DNA from 3 places in the Citrobacter meridianamericanus genome. Region 1 is predicted to be linked to each of the others. Evidence: predicted binding sites of a transcription regulator. Region 1 holds the regulator's gene; each other region holds the start of a gene.
What was found. The regulator PhoB, encoded in region 1, activates phosphate uptake and scavenging genes when phosphate is short. The targets are predictions, from matches to a motif close to CTGTCATAAAACTGNCNNAT.

Region 1 (3,287 bases):
GGATCACGAAACTAAATCGCGTCCCTTTGCCGGGTTCGCTATCGATATTCAAACGGCTGTCGTGATGATGCAAGGCATGCTTCACGATGGCCAGCCCGAGTCCGCTCCCGCCCGTTTGCCGCGATCGCGCCTTGTCTACGCGATAAAAACGCTCGGTCAGGCGTGGAATATGCTCGGCGGCAATGCCTGGACCGTTGTCTTCCACACAAAATTCCGCCCCCGAAGGCACATGCTGCCAGCGTACGGTAATGTGCGTTCCCGCAGGCGTATGGTTCACCGCGTTATAGACGAGATTCGAGATAGCGCTACGCAACTGCTCCTCGTTACCCCGCACATTCAGGCTGTTATCAACATCAAAAGTAAACGTATGTTTGTGCTGGCTCAGCGTTTGCGCTTCGTGCTCAACCACGCGCAGCATCATGGGCACATCGACCTTCTCATTCAATTGCAGCGCTGGCGCAGCCTCAATTTTTGACAGCGTTAGCAGTTGCTTCACTAACCCTTCCATCCGGTACGTTTGTTCACGCATGGTATGCAGCGCTTTTTCGCGCGTTGTCCCTTCTAACGGATGCTCCTGCATCATTTCCAGATAGCCTTGCAGCACCGTCAGCGGGGTACGCAGTTCATGGCTGGCATTGGCGAAAAAGTTACGTCGTGAACCTTCCAGTTGATGCATCTGGGTAACGTCGCGCGCCACCATCAGCAATTGCTTATCGGTATAGGGCATTACGCGAATTTCCAGATGCCGTCCGGTATTGAGCACCAGATTGATGGGCCGGCTAAAATCGCGCGTTTTCAAATATTGTGTGAATTCCGGGTAGCGCAGCAGGTTAAGAATATTTTGCCCGCTATCGTCCGGCCAGCGCAGTCCAAGAACCTGCTGAGCCAGTCCGTTACACCAGAAAATACCGCCTTCTTCGGTGGTTAGCACCACTGCGTCGGGTAGCGATTCCGCCCCGCTGCGAAAGCGCTTAATCAGATTACCCAGTTCACGACGACGTTTTTTGTTGCGCAACTGCATTTGATGCAGCCCATGCAGCAGCGGTTCCCAACTGCCGCGCCCCGGCGGGGGCGTCATACTTCTGTCGACCCATAGCCACCAGGACAAACGTAATAAATTCCAGAAATGCCAGATAAGCAGGCCCGTTACCGACGCCAGTAAAAACCAGGGCAGGTAACCAAAAAAAGCACTAAGGATAAATGCCGGTATGCAGCACAGGATCAGCTCCAGTACCAACCTTTTCCATGACAATCGTTCTAGCAAACGCCTTACTCCCTAAACGGCCTAATCCTTCAGGCCCTGATTCTTGTCAGTCAGAAGCGGGTCGAAAAACGATATCCCGTTCCGCGAACCGTCTGCACCATACGATCGTGTCCGCTGTGCTCCAGCGCCTTACGTAAGCGGCGGATATGCACATCGACAGTCCGGTCTTCCACGTATACATTGGTTCCCCAGACATGATTGAGGAGTTGCTCGCGGCTGTAGACACGCTCTGGGTGAGTCATAAAGAAGTGCAACAGCTTGAATTCGGTCGGCCCCATATCCAGCGGATCATCACCAGTCATCACGCGATGCGAGGTGGGATCAAGGCTTAGCCCCTGCATCTCAATAACCTCTTCCACTGCCATCGGCGAAATACGACGCAAAACAGCTTTAATACGCGCCACCAGCTCCTTAGGAGAAAACGGTTTGGTAATATAGTCATCCGCGCCGGTTTCCAGACCACGAACGCGGTCTTCCTCTTCTCCCCTCGCCGTCAGCATCATCACCGGGATGTCCCGCGTCATCGCTTCACGCTTGAGATGTTTAATAAACTGTAGACCCGAGCCACCGGGAAGCATCCAGTCAAGCAGGACGAGGTCCGGCCAGGGTTCATTGAGTTGGTTCACAGCACTGTCATAGTCTTCGGCTTCTACGGGTTGAAAACCGTTTTGCTCGAGCACGAAGCAGACCATTTCACGAATTGGAGCTTCATCTTCTACGACCAGAATACGTCTCGCCATGATTTGCCCTGTTATTAGTTGCTTGTCATCATCAGTATCAATACGGCGTCATTATGCGTCAGATTTATGACAGATTTATGAAAAGATCATCCAGGTTTAACGCAGGCCATTGAATTATGACAGCCCGGAGACAAGATATTCTCTCCCATGCAGGGTTATAATCCCCGCCATTGTTTTATCGTCATGGAACTCTTATGCGCATCCTTCACACGTCTGACTGGCATCTGGGCCAAAATTTCTACAGCAAGAGCCGCGCCGCTGAACATCAGGCCTTTCTCGACTGGCTGCTGGAAACGGCACAATCCCATCAGGTGGATGCCATTATTGTGGCAGGCGATATTTTTGATACCGGCTCACCGCCAAGCTATGCCCGTGAGCTGTATAACCGTTTTGTCGTTAATCTGCAGCAAACCGGCTGTCATCTGGTGGTACTGGCAGGCAACCACGACTCCGTCGCCACACTCAATGAGTCCCGCGATATTCTGGCGTTTCTCAACACCACAGTCGTTGCCAGCGCCGGTCATGCGCCGCAGGTTCTACTGCAACGTGACGGCACGCCGGGGGCGATCCTGTGCCCGGTTCCTTTCTTACGTCCGCGCGACATCATAACCAGCCAGGCGGGGCTGACCGGACAAGAGAAACAGCAGCATTTGCTGTCAGCCATCACCGACTATTACCAGCAGCAGTATCAGGACGCCTGCACGCTACGTGGTGACCAGAATCTGCCCATCATTGCGACCGGGCATTTGACCACTGTCGGCGCCAGTAAAAGTGACGCCGTCCGTGAGATTTATATCGGTACGCTGGACGCCTTCCCGGCGCAAAACTTCCCTCCGGCGGACTACATCGCGCTGGGCCATATTCACCGGGCGCAGGTTATTGGTGGCACAGAGCATATTCGCTACTGCGGCTCGCCGATTGCGCTCAGTTTTGACGAGTGCGGCAAAAACAAATGCGTGCATCTGGTGAGCTTTGATGCCGGGAAACTCAGCGCCGTTGAAAATATCACCGTACCGATCACGCAGCAACTTGCGGTACTGAAAGGCGATCTAGCCGCCATAACCGCCCAGCTTGAACAGTGGCGCAACGTACAGCAAGAGCCGCCGGTGTGGCTGGATATTGAAATTACCACCGATGACTATCTGCATGATATGCAGCGTAAAATCCAGGCCTTGACCGAAGATTTACCGGTAGAGGTGTTACTGGTGCGCCGCAGTCGGGAACAGCGCGAACGTATTATGGCCAATGAACGTCGTGAAACATTAAGCGAGCTGAGCGTGGCG
Region 2 (3,287 bases), 460 kb from region 1:
CCCAACGCCAGAATATCGACCACTTTCTTATTCAGCCCCTGCGGCGTAATGCCGTGTTCTTCGTTATAAAGCTGCTGTTTCTCACGACGACGTTCAGTTTCACCAATCGCTTTGGCCATTGAGGCGGTAATTTTGTCGCCGTAAAGAATAGCCTTACCGTTGATGTTACGCGCCGCACGACCAATGGTCTGGATCAGCGAACGTTCAGAACGCAGGAACCCTTCTTTGTCTGCGTCCAGAATCGCCACCAGCGAGACTTCAGGCATGTCCAGGCCCTCACGTAACAGGTTGATACCCACCAGCACGTCAAACTCGCCCAGACGCAGGTCACGAATGATTTCCATGCGTTCCACGGTATCGATGTCAGAGTGCAGATAGCGCACTCGCTCACCGTGTTCTTCGAGATATTCGGTGAGGTCCTCCGCCATGCGTTTGGTGAGCGTAGTGACCAGCACACGTTCGTTAATCGCCGCACGGGTGCGGATCTCCGACAGCAGATCGTCAACCTGCGTCGCCACCGGACGCACCTCAATGACCGGATCCAACAGGCCGGTCGGTCGTACTACCTGATCGACCACTTCATCACCAGATTTCTCCAGCTCATAGTTACCCGGCGTCGCTGAAACGTAGATGGTTTGTGGAGCCAACGCCTCAAACTCTTCAAATTTGAGCGGACGGTTATCCAGCGCCGAGGGCAGACGGAATCCGTATTCAACCAGGGTCTCTTTACGCGCCCGGTCTCCGCGATACATGCCGCCAATTTGTGGGATTGTGACGTGGGATTCATCCACCACCAGCAGACCGTCGGCAGGCAGGTAATCAAACAGCGTCGGCGGCGGCTCGCCGGGGCCACGCCCGGACAGATAGCGGGAGTAGTTTTCAATCCCCGAGCAGTAACCCAGCTCATTCATCATTTCCAAATCGAACTGTGTACGCTGGCTTAACCGCTGTTCTTCCAACAATTTGTTATTTGCCAACAGAATTTTACGCCGCTCTGCCAGCTCAACTTTGATTTCTTCCATCGCCTGCACGATACGTTCGCGCGGCGTCACGTAGTGCGTTTTAGGATAGATGGTGTAGCGCGAAATCGTGGATTCGACCTGCCCGGTGAGCGGGTCAAACAGCGATAAGCGTTCAACCTCTTCATCAAACAGTTCCACACGCAGCGCGATGTCGTCGGATTCAGCCGGGAAAATGTCGATCACTTCACCACGCACACGGAAGGTCCCGCGCTGAAATGCCTGATCGTTGCGGGTGTATTGCAGTTCCGCAAGGCGGCGCAGGATCGCGCGTTGATCGATAATCATCCCTACCGTCAGATGCAGCATCATCTTCAGGTACAGATCCGGATCGCCCAAACCATAGATAGCGGAAACGGAGGCCACGACGACGACATCCCGACGCTCCAGCAGCGCTTTGGTTGCCGACAGGCGCATCTGCTCAATATGTTCGTTGACCGAAGCATCTTTCTCGATGAAGGTGTCAGAACTGGGTACGTAGGCTTCCGGCTGATAATAGTCGTAGTAAGAGACGAAATACTCCACCGCGTTATCCGGGAAGAACTCTTTCATCTCACCGTACAGCTGAGCAGCAAGCGTCTTATTGGGGGCCAGCACCATGGTAGGACGCTGCAAGTCCGCAATCACGTTAGCGATGGTGAATGTTTTCCCAGACCCCGTCACCCCCAGTAGCGTCTGATGCGCCAGACCATCCTCCAGCCCTTCTTCCAGACGGCGAATTGCCTCAGGCTGATCGCCAGAGGGTTTAAAAGCGGAATTAAGTTTGAACGGTTTACTCATGAGCAGCTACCTGAAGCAATGGGCGGGCAGGTGTGTAATTTTACTCGCAGTGGTATATTTTGCCAGTAAAAAATACTGGATGAAAAAACAGTAACACGCCAGAATATTTCTGATACGCCATCTGAACGAGCGTGAGTACAGGCTAAAATTTGGCCAGAGACAAGATAAAACACCAGCAAAAACGTGTTATCCCCAAAGCAATGACTTTTTTAACATTTGTCAAGCTACCCGATGAAAGTTTTGTGGCAACACATGACACTTCTGCGACAGCCATTGCTTTTATCTAACTTTCTGTAATTTAATGATTATTATCACAAGCCGTCTTTCGCATCAATTTAGTCGCAACCCGCGTCTTCTCTCGCTTACATTGTGTTTTCTAACTCTAATACACAAGGTTATCCACAGGAATAGTGGATAACTGCCTCCAACCCGTATGGACTGTAGCCTGGCAAAAACACCCTGACTCTCTTTTCCGCAGGCATAAAAAAAAATTATCGCTATTTTTTGATATTTATCAGCTAACGAAGCAACCTGGAATGGCCGGGATCTTGCTCGCATTTTCATCATTTTCCTGCCTGCACCATCACGATACCGCCAGGCACTGGCAATGTGCACAAAACAGCCCTTCCCATCTGATGAACCGGACATTTTTGCGCTTTTAGTATGCTATCACGCTGTTTCTACCACGAATCCCGCTTCTGGCAAGAGAATTGCAGGTTTCTTCCGACGACCTGTTAGTGGGGCCGATAACATCATGATGGAGAAATCTATGTTGAGTCTTCGCGCAGTGAATCACTATTACGGCAATCAACACTCATTGTGGGATGTGGATCTCGACCTGCTGCCCGGCAAATGTACCGGCGTGCTGGGGCTTCCGGGGATGGGAAAGACTACGCTTGCCAATTGCATTATCGGCAATTTACCGATTGAAAGCGGAACCATGTTCTGGCATCAGGCTGGCGCACCGCCGCGCGACCTGAGTCCGATTCCGACGGCAAATCGCATTGCGCTGGGTATTAACTACGTTTCACAAGAGAGACGGATTTTTTCACAACTAACGGTCGAGGAAAATCTGCATATTGCGCGTCAGGCGGTTGAAGAAAGCGAAACGATGAACAGCAGCGATATTTACCACCTGTTTCCACAGCTTTTCGAACTGCGTCAGGTCAAAGGAGTGGCATTGTCGGAGGAAAATCAGCACCAGCTTGCGCTCGCCAGCGCGCTGGTCACACGCCCGCGCCTGCTGATCCTCGATGAACCCACGCGAGGAAGTGGTCAGGCTTATATCCACAGGCTGGGTAATCTGATTGTCAAGCTAAGCCAGGAACTTGGCATCGCCATTATGCTCGCGGAGCAGAGCCTGCCGTTTATTCGACGGGTCGCCGATTGCTATTGCCTGTTACACCGTGGGCGTAACGTAGCGCAGGGGCAAATAACACCGTTCGGCGACCCGCTAATTAACGACTGGGGGACAACGCAGATAAAGCG
Region 3 (3,287 bases), 2.2 Mb from region 1:
TAATAGATTGTGCAGCGGTGGTGACATTAAAACGTTGCAGCAAACCTGCGGCGCGGCAGGCACACAATTCGCCCTGGCAGGTCCCCATTCCTACACGGGTACGGCGACGCAAATCCAGCAGGCTGTTGACGGTTAAATTTTCGACGGCGTATTGCACTTCGCCCGCGGTGACCGCTTCACATTCACAAACCAGGCTGCGGTGTTGGCGACCTTCGCTTAGCCACGCCGGGGTACGATCGCCATGACGATAGACCGCCGATCCGCGCAGTGGTGCTGGTAACGAAATGACGCGTTTAAGCGTATGCTCGGTAGATTCCTGTGAGCCAGGTAACGCGGTGGCTGCCGTTGTGCAAGGTTCGGTATTACCCAGCTTGCGGCAAACGGCATCTGTAGCCCACTCCGCCATCAGGCGGTAGGTCATCAGTTTGCCGCCGGTAATGGTGATAAACCCCTCCAGTCCGTCACGCTGTGCGTGATCGAACAGGACAATCCCACGGCTGACGTTACGACCGGTCGGATCGTCGTCACTTGCCACCAGCGGACGCACGCCGGAGTAGGCGCGTAAAATGCGCGTTTTCGCCATAATCGGCGCCAGTTTCTCGCCTTCACGCAGCAGAATGTCGACTTCTTCTGCGGTAACGCGGTTGCTGTCGATATCGTCGTAATCAATGTGCTGTGAGGTGGTACCGATCAATGAGATGGTATCGCCTGGCACCAGAATATCGGCGTCAGAGGGTTTACGACAGCGGTTGATGACATGCTGGTTAATCCGATGATCCATAATCAGCAGCGAACCTTTCGCCGGGAACATACGGATACTCAGATCGGCATATTCCGCAATGCGCTGACCCCAGATCCCGGCAGCGTTCACTACAACTGGCGCATGCAGAGACTGCATCTCACCCGTCAGATGATTGCGCACGTTAACGCCGCACACCGTCGTGCCTTCGCGAATCAGTCCTGTCACTTCATGCGCTGTCAAGATAACCGCACCATGCTCGCGCGCATCCAGCATATTGGCAGCGGTTAAGCGGAAAGGATCGACTGTGCCGTCCGGTACTTTTACTGCACCAATCAGCTGTGGATTGACTGAAGGTTCGATAATGCGCGCCTGTTTAGGGTCGATCGCTTCGGCGCGGATACCGGCCTCTTCACAGGCGCGAATAAAGGTTGCCTGAAAGGAGAGTTCATCTTCCGGCAGGGTAATAAACAGACCGTCCGTCGGCTCAACGCAATGGCGGGCGATACGTTTCAGGATTTGGTTTTCGCTGATGCACTCACGGGCAGATTCAGCGTCGGTGACGGCATAACGCGCACCGCTGTGCAGCAGGCCGTGATTACGTCCGGTCGCACCTGTGGCGATATCGTGGCGCTCCACTAAGATGACGCGCAACCCGCGCAGCGCACAATCGCGTGCGATCCCTGCACCTGTTGCTCCTCCACCAATGATAATCACGTCACTTGTTTGCGAGTCGCGAGTTTTCATTGTTTTTCCTCACAGTTCGTTTTTTATCATTTAGCCACATAAAAAACATGGATTGTTTGATTTCGCGCATAATCGCTCATTATTCGAAAATGAAACGTGATTTCGTGCGCCTTTATGAACATTTGTCATAAATCTGTAACAATATGTGCTGCGTTTCACATTTTTGTTATGTATCTTTCCTTAACATCGCGGCCACACTGGGAGCGGTAGGGTAGTAATGACGAACTGCAGTGTTTACTTCGAATGAGAGACGGCCACGGAGGCTACACTATGTTGAGTATTTTTAAACCAGCGTCACACACGGCGCGTTTGCCTGCAGCGGAGATCGACCCGACATATCGTCGATTACGTTGGCAGATTTTTCTGGGGATTTTCTTTGGTTATGCCGCGTACTATCTGGTACGTAAGAACTTTGCCCTTGCGATGCCGTATCTGGTTGAGCAGGGGTTCTCGCGTGGCGATCTGGGTTTTGCATTGTCCGGTATCTCCATTGCTTACGGATTTTCGAAATTCATCATGGGGTCCGTTTCGGATCGCTCGAATCCGCGCGTTTTCCTGCCAGCGGGTCTGATACTGGCTGCGGCAGTGATGTTGTTTATGGGCTTTGTGCCGTGGGCGACATCGAGCATTGCGATTATGTTTGTGCTGCTGTTCCTCTGCGGATGGTTCCAGGGGATGGGGTGGCCGCCGTGTGGTCGTACCATGGTGCACTGGTGGTCGCAGAAAGAGCGTGGGAGCATTGTTTCCGTCTGGAACTGTGCGCACAACGTGGGCGGCGGTCTGCCTCCTCTGTTGTTCCTGCTCGGTATGGCCTGGTTCAATGACTGGAAAGCGGCGCTGTACATGCCTGCTTTCGGTGCGATCGTCGTCGCGCTGTTTGCTTTTGCTATGATGCGTGATACGCCGCAGTCCTGTGGCCTGCCGCCTATCGAAGAGTACAAGAACGACTACCCGGATGATTACAACGAGAAAGCGGAAGAAGAGCTGACTGCGAAGCAGATCTTCATGCAATACGTACTGCCGAACAAACTGTTGTGGTACATCGCTATCGCTAACGTGTTTGTTTATCTGCTGCGCTACGGCATCCTGGACTGGTCACCAACCTACCTGAAAGAAGTGAAACATTTCGCACTGGATAAATCATCCTGGGCGTACTTCCTGTATGAATATGCGGGGATTCCTGGCACGCTGCTGTGTGGCTGGATGTCGGATAAAGTCTTCCGTGGAAACCGTGGCGCGACCGGTGTGTTCTTTATGACGCTGGTAACGATTGCGACCATCGTCTACTGGATGAACCCGGCAGGTAATCCGAACGTGGATATGGCTTGTATGATTATCATCGGCTTCCTGATCTACGGCCCGGTCATGTTGATTGGTCTGCACGCGCTGGAACTGGCGCCGAAAAAAGCGGCGGGGACGGCGGCTGGCTTTACCGGTCTGTTCGGTTATCTCGGCGGTTCTGTGGCCGCGAGCGCCATTGTCGGCTACACCGTTGACTTCTTCGGTTGGGACGGCGGCTTTATGGTGATGATTGGCGGTAGCGTGCTGGCGGTTATTCTGCTGGTAGTCGTCATGATTGGCGAAAAACGCCACCACGAAGAGATGCAGCTCAAGCGTAACGGGGGCTAATAGATGAAAACCGCATTGAAAAGTCTCAGCGTGGCGCTGATGCTGGCAGGTATGGTTGTGAGCAGCGCGGCAGTTGCCGCAGATAAAATTGTGATTGCGCACCGTGGTGCCAGTGGTTATCTGCCAGAGCATACGTTACCTGCGAAAGCGATGGCCTATGCTCAGGGAGCGG

Region 2: the regulator PhoB is predicted to act here: its motif matches at 2,050-2,069, upstream of uvrB (excinuclease ABC subunit UvrB).
Region 3: the regulator PhoB is predicted to act here: its motif matches at 1,609-1,628, upstream of glpT (glycerol-3-phosphate transporter).

Annotation. Positions count from the first base shown of each region.
Region 1 covers NZ_CP101036.1:4,079,216-4,082,502, forward strand. The annotation lists gene phoR (phosphate regulon sensor histidine kinase PhoR) at 1-1,264, opposite strand, end outside; gene phoB (phosphate response regulator transcription factor PhoB) at 1,315-2,004, opposite strand; gene sbcD (exonuclease subunit SbcD) at 2,199-3,287, shown strand, end outside.
Region 2 covers NZ_CP101036.1:3,623,376-3,626,662, forward strand. The annotation lists gene uvrB (excinuclease ABC subunit UvrB) at 1-1,799, opposite strand, end outside; gene NMD08_RS17865 (ATP-binding cassette domain-containing protein) at 2,569-3,287, shown strand, end outside; gene bioD (dethiobiotin synthase) at 3,257-3,287, opposite strand, start outside.
Region 3 covers NZ_CP101036.1:1,843,540-1,846,826, forward strand. The annotation lists gene glpA (anaerobic glycerol-3-phosphate dehydrogenase subunit A) at 1-1,486, opposite strand, end outside; gene glpT (glycerol-3-phosphate transporter) at 1,757-3,115, shown strand; gene glpQ (glycerophosphodiester phosphodiesterase) at 3,119-3,287, shown strand, end outside.